DNA from 3 places in the Vibrio misgurnus genome. Region 2 is predicted to be linked to each of the others. Evidence: riboswitches for the same ligand, from Rfam matches in the RefSeq annotation. Region 2 holds a riboswitch; each other region holds the start of a gene.
The links. Region 2 has a riboswitch for lysine ahead of OOK74_RS04745 (Na+/H+ antiporter NhaC family protein). Riboswitches for the same ligand answer to the same signal wherever they lie in the genome.

Region 1 (3,287 bases), 690 kb from region 2:
ATTGGTTTATATCAACTCGCCAATAATCAAGCACTGCGTTATTCAAAACTGACGATTGGCCTGACTATCAGTTGTGTGCTGCTGACGTTACCGATCACCTATAGCGATGCCGATGGATTACACAGTATCAACCGCCTGATCGGACTGTGGACTGGATTACTGCTATTTGTGGTACTGCAACAATTTCGCTTCAGCAATAAACATAAGCAGCGACTGCTGTGGTTTATTCTGCTCGCCAGTCTCATTGAAGCCATGATTGGTTTAGTGCAATATTTTTACTTAGCGCCCGGCAATCCATTTGGCTATGACAGTGTGGCCAATCGTCCTTATGGTATTTTTCAACAACCCAACGTCATGGCGAGCTTTTTAGCGACCGGGCTAGCGCTTTCAGGCTATCTACTCGCACGGCAACCGGAGAAGTACGACGCCCATCTCAGTAAAATGGGAATGTTGTATATCACACCAATACTCACGGTGCCGTTATTACTCGTACTGGCCTCGCGTACCGGCTGGATTGCCAGTTTAATCAGTATTATTTTGATCGCCGCTTACCTATACAGATTCGCCTCTCGCCAACGCTTTACTCTCTGGTTACTTGCGATTGGGCTCGGGCTATGCGCCGGCTTTGCGGCGATGCATAGTCAAAACAGCGCTGATTGGGTAGCCAATAAAACCGATCTCGAAAGCCCACGCCGTTACACCTTTCCACAAGCCATCGATATGATCATCGAAAAACCCTTCACTGGTTATGGTTATGGAAAATTTGAAGCACAATATCTGCTGTATACCGCTCGCCAGCATCAACTTAATAGCCACTACCCAGCCGGCCTTGCCGCCATGGATCATCCACATAATGAACTGTTGTATTGGGGCGTTGAAGGAGGAATGCTGCCAGTTCTGGGGATTTTATTGGCAGCCTGTGCGTGTATGCTGCGCATTTATTCCGCCAAACGCGGTACGCGCTTAGCGATGCTGGCACTGTTGGTGCCGATCACTTTACATGCACAATTGGAGTATCCATTTTATCACTCGGCCATTCACTGGATCACTTTCATTATCTTGATCTATTGGGTTGATCAGCGGGTCGCGCGTTACCGACTGGCCAATTTCAGTCTTATCAGTCAATCACTACTGCGTATGCTGAGCTTAGTGATGCCGATTATCACCAGCTTGTATATGGTTAGCGCATTGCAAACCAATTATATACTTACTCAATTTGAGCAATCGCAACCGCGAGATCCCGAGCTACTCAAGCTGGTGACCAATCCGATAGTTTGGCAAGACCGATTGGACTGGGATATTTACAGTACTTATCTGCACATTGGCTTGCATGAACAAAAACCACAGTTGATTGAACCTTATGTGCAGTGGTCACATCAAGTGATTCAACATCAACCACGCCCTACTTTTTACAGTAATTTAATTTTGGCCTACCAAGGATTAGGTGATAACAGTCGTGCTCAGCAAATCTGTACTGAGGCAGAGTTTCTATTTCCCAATCAGGATTTCAGTCATATTCAGTATCGCTCATCAGTAACGACAGTCGCACCATCACAAGCAACACCATAAGTGGTTTCACTCCATCCCAACTTGCGGTGATAACCTCACCGCAAACCTTGGCAGCATCTTGAAACGGCAAATCATTGTCACTGAAATGTTATGTTTATTTGCACTTGAAGCACAATTTATCGTTGACAATATTTGACCAACACCGTTCAATGAATGCGCTATCTAGCAGAAGAGGAGCACTACCCAGGCAGATGTTTTGTGGAGCCTCAACTCCAAAACAGAACATTCAGGGGGAGTAGTGCCGAGGTGAATCAAAGTTGCGGCTTTGGTTTATCGGTTGAATGGGCTGAATCCCTTCAACTGTCATCAGTTCGGATCTGATGAAGAGCTTCGAAGGGACACCTTTCTATTGTCACCCCTCTATTTTGCTCTATAACAACACTCTCTTCACAACATTGGACGTTGGGTTTACCAACAACTCGTTTTTCAGGAAGTCTGGGAGAATTGCCGTGAGCACATTTAACGTCGCCAAATTTGGTGGTACTAGTGTCGCCAACTTTGAAGCGATGAGCCGTTGTTCGGCCATCATTGAAAATAATCCACAAACCCGTTTAGTGGTCAGTAGTGCCTGTTCTGGGGTCACCAATTTATTGGTTGAGCTGGCCAATGGCGTGGCATCCGCCGATCGCCGTCGAGCGATTTTACAACAACTGACCGATATCCATTATGTGATCATCGACCAACTGGCAGATCCCACTCGGGTCGAACAACAAGTCAAAGAGGTATTAGATACGGTAGCCAGTGCCGCCGAAGCCGCGGCATCACATCCCAACAAAAAATTAACCGATCAGTTGGTCGCCAGTGGTGAATTGATCTCCACCTATATTTTGACCCAATTGATGTGCGAACGGGGTGTCAATGCGGTACGTTTTGATATTCGTGAAGTACTACGCACCGACAGTCACTACGGCAAAGCTGAGCCACAGTTAACGGAAATGGCTGCGTTGGCTCAACAAAAATTGCTCCCACTTTGTCAGCAACATGTGGTGATCACACAAGGTTTTATTGGCTCCGATGCACAAGGGAATACCACTACTTTAGGCCGCGGGGGCAGTGACTACTCTGCCGCGTTGATTGCGGAAGCGGTGCAAGCTTGCGGCTTGGAAATTTGGACCGATGTGCCAGGGATCTACAGTACCGATCCACGTATTGCATCTAAAGCCGCACCGATTGCCGAGATCAGTTTTAGTGAAGCGTCAGAGATGGCCAATTTTGGCGCAAAAATTCTGCATCCATCGACCTTGTTACCCGCAGTACGGCACGGTATTCCGGTATTTGTAGGCTCGTCGAAAGAGCCTGAAAAAGGCGGCACTTGGATCCGGCAACAGGTAACAAGCGCCCCCTTGTATCGTGCCCTGGCACTGCGCTGCAACCAAACCATGGTGACGCTGCGTAGTGCGCAGATGTTCCATGCCTACGGCTTCCTAGCTAAGGTATTTGAGATTCTGGCTAAACATAAACTGTCGGTAGACCTGATCACCACCTCTGAGATCAGTGTGTCACTCACCTTAGATAAAACCGATACCTCTGGTGGCGCGCCTGAACTACCAGAAGCAGTTCGAGCAGAGCTAGAAGCGTTGTGCAGCGTCGAAGTCGAATACAATTTGTGTTTAATTGCGCTGATTGGCAACAAGATGAAAGAGAGCCGTGGCTACGCTAAACAAGTGTTCAGCGTGTTGGAAGATTATAACTTGCGTATGATCTGCTACGGGGCCAGC
Region 2 (3,287 bases):
TTGGATTGGGTCGATTTAGTGCTGTGTACGGCTGGGCCTGTGGGTTTATTTATGGCCGGATACACGGAAGATTCCGCGAAACGTCAAACCTCGTTACCATTATTACCGGGTTCAGTGGCAGAATTTAACCGCTATGAATTTAGTCGCCCAGTGCGTAAAGAGAGTTGTATCAATCCTATTCGGGTTTATTCGCACATTTCGCCGTATATGGGTGGACCAGAGAAGATAAAAAATACTAATGGTGCTGGAGATGCAGCATTATCAGCTTTATTACACGATATGGCGGCCAATAAATATCATAAAGAAAATGTGCCTAACTCGAGCAAGCATCAACATGAATTTTTGACTTATTCTTCTTTTTCTCAGGTGTGTAAATATTCTAACCGTGCGAGTTATGAAGTATTGGCACAACATTCTCCTCGTTTATCGCGCGGGCTTCCTGAGCGTGAAGATAGCCTCGAAGAGGCGTATTGGGAACGATAATAAAAAAGGCTCCATTTCGGAGCCTTTTTTATAACTAAATGCTTTGGAATAGTTACTTTGCAATTAAATAGCAAAAACGTCCAAAGATTTACCCGCATCGAGTGCTTTTTGAATCGCTAAAGGTGTGCGACCTTGGCCTGTCCAAGTTTTCTCTTCACCATTAGTGTCGATATACTTGTATTTAGCAGGACGAGGTGCGCGTTTGCCTTTGCTGCTTTTGGCTTTCATTTTGGTTTCGCCAGACAGCGCAGAAATAAGCGCTTCTAGGTCAATGCCATCTTTTGCCATTTGTTCTGCAATCGCTGCTAATTTCGCATCTTGCTCAGCACGAGCTGCCATTTCTTCCGCTTCAGCTTCTTTACGCTCTTGAACGACGGTCGTTAATTTATCTAACGCTTCTTCAAGTTGCTCAAAAGTTAGCTCGCGTGCATAAGCACGTAGGCTACGAATATTTAATAAAGTCTTAGTGATTTCCGACATTACCATTTCCTGTTCACAAATTGGATACGAGTTAATATTAAACCTAGCTTATTATTCTGACAAGTTATTCGCTGTAAATAATAATTCAAAATAGTAAGAAAGTAAAAATATAAAAATTATTGAGTAAAAGAAGGTAAAGAACCGTCGTCGCTGTGATTTGTTGATCATCGATTATGCATATAAACATGGTTGCCTGATACTTATCACACCAGTAAATAATATATATGCGATATATCCAGCCTCCGGTTTTTTTTATGAAACGAGTCTCTAATAAGTGATTGATTTGCGAGCCGTAACACGAATTTTTCCACGCGAAAGCTAGTTGCATTGCGATTTTTGTTCAGTAAAATAACCACTACCTAATGCGAAAAGCATCTTTGAATGAGCCAAATGAATGGGTCTGATAAGATGGGGGTTTCGCCGTAGAGGCGCGATTACGAAGAGTATCCACAATTGGGGTGATGCCAATCAATGGTGGAGAAAGGCGTTGTCGCCGAAGTCAACTTGCCGATCACAGCAGTTGGCTGGGGTTGCATCAAATAGGTGTAACACTGCCATAGTCTATATTTTTGTTAAACTATGGAGCGCTACTGTAGGGTTGGGTGAAGTGTTCGCTTCCCTTTCGCTTAGTTCAACATAAATTAAGTGGACATGAAGTCGCTTAATTTGTCTGCAGTAGATCTCTAACCATTTTTTACTGGTTTAGGAAGATCATGAATTTAATCGATTTTGCTTCTTCGCCACTCTCTGTTTTACCACCACTGGTAGCATTGAGTCTGGCTATTATTACTCGTCGCGTACTCCTGTCACTCGGAGTGGGTATTTTCTTAGGTGCTTTACTGTTAGCGGATTATGCGCTCGGCCAATCAGCACAATATATTGCGACTCGAGTCGGCAGTGTATTTATCGAAGATGGTGCGATTAATGCGTGGAATATGAGCATTGTTGGCTTTTTACTGCTGCTGGGCATGATGACCGCTTTATTGACCCTGTCGGGCGGGACGCATGCTTTTGCTCAGTGGGCTCAAGTTCGAGTAAAAAGTAAACGCGGCTCTCAATTATTGGCGGCATTTTTAGGCGTATTCATTTTTGTGGATGACTACTTTAATAGCCTCGCGGTGGGGTCAATTTCTCGCCCAGTGACGGACCGTTTCTACGTTTCTCGCGCCAAATTAGCTTATATCCTAGACTCTACTGCCGCGCCGATGTGTGTTGTGATGCCCGCCTCAAGTTGGGGTGCTTACATTATGACCATTATTGGCGGTATTTTGGTGGCGCACGGGATCGAAGAGTATTCTGCGTTAGGTGCCTATCTACGTTTAGTACCGATGAACTTCTATGCGATCTTTGCGTTGCTGATGGTATTTGTTGTGGTGTGGTTCAAAATCGACGTTGGCCAGATGCGCAAACATGAAATTGCAGCCTCTCAAGGACGGGGATTTGATGAAGATCCGAGTACCGATGCGCCATCGGCTCATCAACTTAATGAAGAGCTCGATATTGAACAAAGCCCGCGTGGCAGTGTATTAGATCTGGTATTGCCGATTGTGTTTTTAGTAGTGGCGACGATCAGTGCCATGATTTGGACTGGCGCGAGCGCGTTAACTGAAAGTGGCAAACCATTTGATATTTTTGGTGCTTTTGAAAATACCGATGTAGGTACCTCACTGGTTTATGGTGGCCTAGTCGGTTTGGCGATGGCGTTTATTACTGTACTACGTCAAAAGCTGCCAGTTAAGCAAGTGGCCAATACCTTGTGGATCGGCGCAAAATCGATGTTTGGTGCGATTTTGATCCTCATCTTTGCATGGACGATTGGTTCGGTGATTGGTGATATGAAAACCGGTACTTATCTCTCTTCATTGGTGCAAGGCAACATTCAACCTTACTGGTTACCGGTGATTCTGTTTGTTCTGTCTGGTGCGATGGCATTCTCGACCGGAACATCATGGGGCACATTTGGTATTATGCTGCCGATTGCGGGTGATATGGCTGGTGCAACCGATGTGGCCTTAATGCTACCGATGTTGGGTGCGGTATTAGCCGGATCGGTATTTGGTGATCACTGCTCGCCGATTTCAGATACGACCATTTTGTCATCGACGGGTGCACGCTGTCACCATATCGATCACGTTGCTACTCAGTTGCCTTACGCATTAGCGGTGGCTTTAGTTTCTGCGATTGGTTATGTGGTACTCGGTATCTTCGCTTCATTGTGGTTGGCGTTAGCGGCGGCATCGGTCAGCTTTGTGTTGATCTGCTTAGTTCTTACTGTACTCTCGAAAACCAAATTGAGTAAGCAAGTGTCGGTATAATCGACTTAA
Region 3 (3,287 bases), on a different replicon from region 2:
ATCTCAATTAAGCGTATGATTGATATGGACTTGGCTGAGTGACATCTCAACTCAGCCAAACGCTGACCAAGCACAGTCGTATTTGGTCAGCGTGACAGGGGAGGGTTATTCACTCTCAGTTAGTTAGGTATTAACTTAGGCGTTAACCGGTTGCTGTTTTTGCTGCTGCCAGCGAGTTTGGCGCAAATGAAAGCCACAAAACAGCACAAACCATACGCTACTCGCCGCTAAACCGGCCCACACCGAGTGCAGTAAGCCCATCGCCAAATAACCCAATAATGCTCCGCTAGCCGCGCTGAGCGCATAGGGCAACTGAGTGACCACATGGTCGATATGATGGCTGCCTGCACCCGTGGCGGAAAGAATACTGGTGCTAGAAATTGGTGAAGCATGATCGCCAAACACTGCGCCAGCCAGTACCGCAGAAAGAGTCGGCAACATTAGGCTAATATCCGATGCGGCCGCTATATCGCCGGCTAACGGCAGCATAATTCCGAAAGTGCCCCAACTGGTACCAGTGGCAAAGGCCATCAAACAAGACAGCACAAACACTAAGGCAGGCAGCAGTTCAACCGGCAGATTGCCTTGAGTCAAGGAAGCGAGATAGACCCCAGTTTGCAGATCGCGCACCACGCCACCAATCGTCCATGCAAACAGCAAAATGATGATAGCGGGCATCATGGCCATCACCCCTTTGGGGGCGGTCGCCAGCCAAGTTTGTGCGGAAAGCTTTAAGCGCAATGACAAAGCCACCGAAACCGCGAGGCTACACAACGCAGCATAAACCAAAGACTGAGCCACATCGGTGTTTTCTAACGCTCCAATCAAGGAAAAGGGCTGCTCGGCTGCGACTAATGCGTGGTTACCGGTATAGAGCATAAAGAACAGGGTAGTGATGGTCAGTACCGCGATGGGTAACACCATATCCAGCATTGTGCCTTGTGCGCTGTCGCCGCCTTCCATATCTAATCCGGCCGGACGACCTTTGTGCTCATCCCACAATTTGCCTTCACGCGCCCACGCTTCATGTTGGCGCATCGGGCCAATATCCATCGGCAGGAAGATCACCACAAGCACCATCAGCAGGGTAAATACTGCATACAGATTCATCGGGATCATCTGTACAAAAGCAGAAATGGCACTGATTTCTGTCATCTCATGCGCGGTTAAAATGCCGCCAATCAGGGCAATAATATAAGCCCCCCAAGAAGAAATCGGAGTGATCACACACACCGGTGCAGCAGTCGAGTCGAGCAGATACGCTAGCTTAGCGCGTGAGATTTGGAAACGATCGGTCACCGGGCGGCAAATCGCCCCCACTGAGAGGCTATGAAAGAAATCGTCAATAAAAAAGGCAAACACCATCAAGCCAGTCAGCGCTTTGGCACTGCGGCGATCTTTACATTTGCGCTCTGCCCATAAGGCGAAAGCGCGGGTTGCGCCGGATGCGGTCATTAAACTGATCAAGCCACCGAGCAGCAGCATAAACAGCAGCATATTGATGTTTTCAGTGTTGGGCGCACCCTCTGACCACAATAACCCGCTAATTTTAGCCAACAGATATTGCAAAGTCGTCAGGGGGGAAAAATGGTTGAGCATGACGGCACCAGCGATAATCCCTGCGCCTAGCGAGAGTAAAACTCGGCGCGTGGTGATCGCCAGTAGCACCGCGAGCAGCGGCGGAATGACCGAATAAATCGAGTCAGAATAAAGGGCTAAATTCATGGATCTCACATCACCTTTTCAGGTGGAGATCTACCAGCAGGATAAAAAACACATTTCAGCGAAATAACACTTCTTATCCTTCAAGGTAGCGCTCCATAGACAACAAACTATGGCAGTCCGGCATTTGTTCAATGCTGGCCCAGCGAACGTTGATGACGCAACGAACGCTTCGGCGCTGTACCCTTTAACCAGTCCTCATCGGGGTCAACCTACGACTGGCGACTCATGAACAGCGCGCCTCTACTTAAAGGAAGTATCACGTTGAGAAGTTGATTCAAAACGTGATATGGCGCGTATATTACTGCCTTTTTAGTCGACGACAAGATTTAATTTTGTCTTTTCCGCCACGAAATGGATCTCGTATGGCATAGCCGATTGATAGCGCTAACGTTTTGCGGTTACACCGCAAGCGGCATCTCATCCGCTGGTGGTTGTTTGCTATAAACTCGTTTTAGCCCCCACAGTGCGATGATCGACATCAGCAACATAATCATGCCGAGTGGTAGCTGATTTGTCGCCGGGTACATGGCCGCGAGCAAAGTCGCTAAACCGGCCCCTAAATTCTGCATTCCTCCCAAAATCGCCCCGCCAGTCCCAGCATGATAAGGGAAAGGGGAGAGCGCACCCGTGGTGGCGGCTGGGAATAAAATACCGGCACCGAGAAAGTAAATGGTTGCCCCGCTGATCAAAGACCAAGCGTTGGTGATGTCAAACAAGCCCGGCAGCATGATCACTAATGAACCAATCAGGATGGCACTTAAACCAACCTGCATGGCCATTTTTTCACGCCAGTGCTGGCTGATAAGGTTAGACAGCCAAGCTCCGGTTAAATAACCTGGGATCGGCAGTACAAACAGTAAACTTACCGTTGTCGCAGGCAGCGCCAATACTCCGCCCAATAACACCCCAGCCGCGGCTTCAAATACTGCGAGTCCGGCGAAGGTTGCCACTAAGCAGATCAAATAGCCTTGGAAGCGGCGGGTAGCAAGCACATGCTGATAGCTGCGCAACACAGGTTCTTTCCGGCGAGCGTGGGCAGGTAGCGTTTCTATCATGCGGGTTAGCATAGTGATCACGACCGCGATAGCAAACAGCGATAAAAATAAGTAGCTTGAACGCCAACCGAAGGTTTCCGTCAGTACGCCGCCTAACACTGGCGCGACCAGCGGTGAAAAAATCAAACACATGCTGATTAAACTATTGACTTTGTGCAGGCGTTCGCCCTCAAAACAATCACGCGAAAGGGTGCGTGACATCGCGCCACCACAACCAATTCCTAAGCCTTGTACAAAGCTGCCGATCAGAAACCATGAGTATTGATGAGCAAAAAGCGCCATCAGTGAACCCAAAATATAGATCAGTAATCCTGCGATGATGATCGGTTTACGGCCAATCCGATCGGACAGAGTACCGTAGACAAATTGCGATAAACCGTATGGGATAAGATAACAAGCCATGACCGCCTGTAATGCGGCGGGTGAAACCAGAAACTCTTGTGCCATGTAGCCGATAGAAGGCACGTACATCGTTTGGGTTGCCTGACCGACTGCAGTCAGAATAGC

Region 1: another riboswitch for lysine. It lies ahead of lysC (lysine-sensitive aspartokinase 3); the one in region 2 lies ahead of OOK74_RS04745 (Na+/H+ antiporter NhaC family protein).
Region 3: another riboswitch for lysine. It lies ahead of OOK74_RS13225 (Na+/H+ antiporter NhaC family protein); the one in region 2 lies ahead of OOK74_RS04745 (Na+/H+ antiporter NhaC family protein).

What each region holds. Positions count from the first base shown of each region.
Region 1 covers NZ_CP113241.1:291,934-295,220, reverse strand. The annotation lists gene OOK74_RS01415 (PglL family O-oligosaccharyltransferase) at 1-1,569, shown strand, start outside; lysine riboswitch at 1,731-1,908, shown strand; gene lysC (lysine-sensitive aspartokinase 3) at 2,019-3,287, shown strand, end outside.
Region 2 covers NZ_CP113241.1:983,003-986,289, forward strand. The annotation lists gene OOK74_RS04735 (inosine/guanosine kinase) at 1-483, shown strand, start outside; gene OOK74_RS04740 (H-NS family histone-like protein) at 547-963, opposite strand; lysine riboswitch at 1,379-1,561, shown strand; gene OOK74_RS04745 (Na+/H+ antiporter NhaC family protein) at 1,677-3,278, shown strand.
Region 3 covers NZ_CP113242.1:316,899-320,185, reverse strand. The annotation lists gene OOK74_RS13230 (nicotinate-nicotinamide nucleotide adenylyltransferase) at 1-11, shown strand, start outside; gene OOK74_RS13225 (Na+/H+ antiporter NhaC family protein) at 136-1,725, opposite strand; lysine riboswitch at 1,804-1,976, opposite strand; gene emrD (multidrug efflux MFS transporter EmrD) at 2,124-3,287, opposite strand, start outside.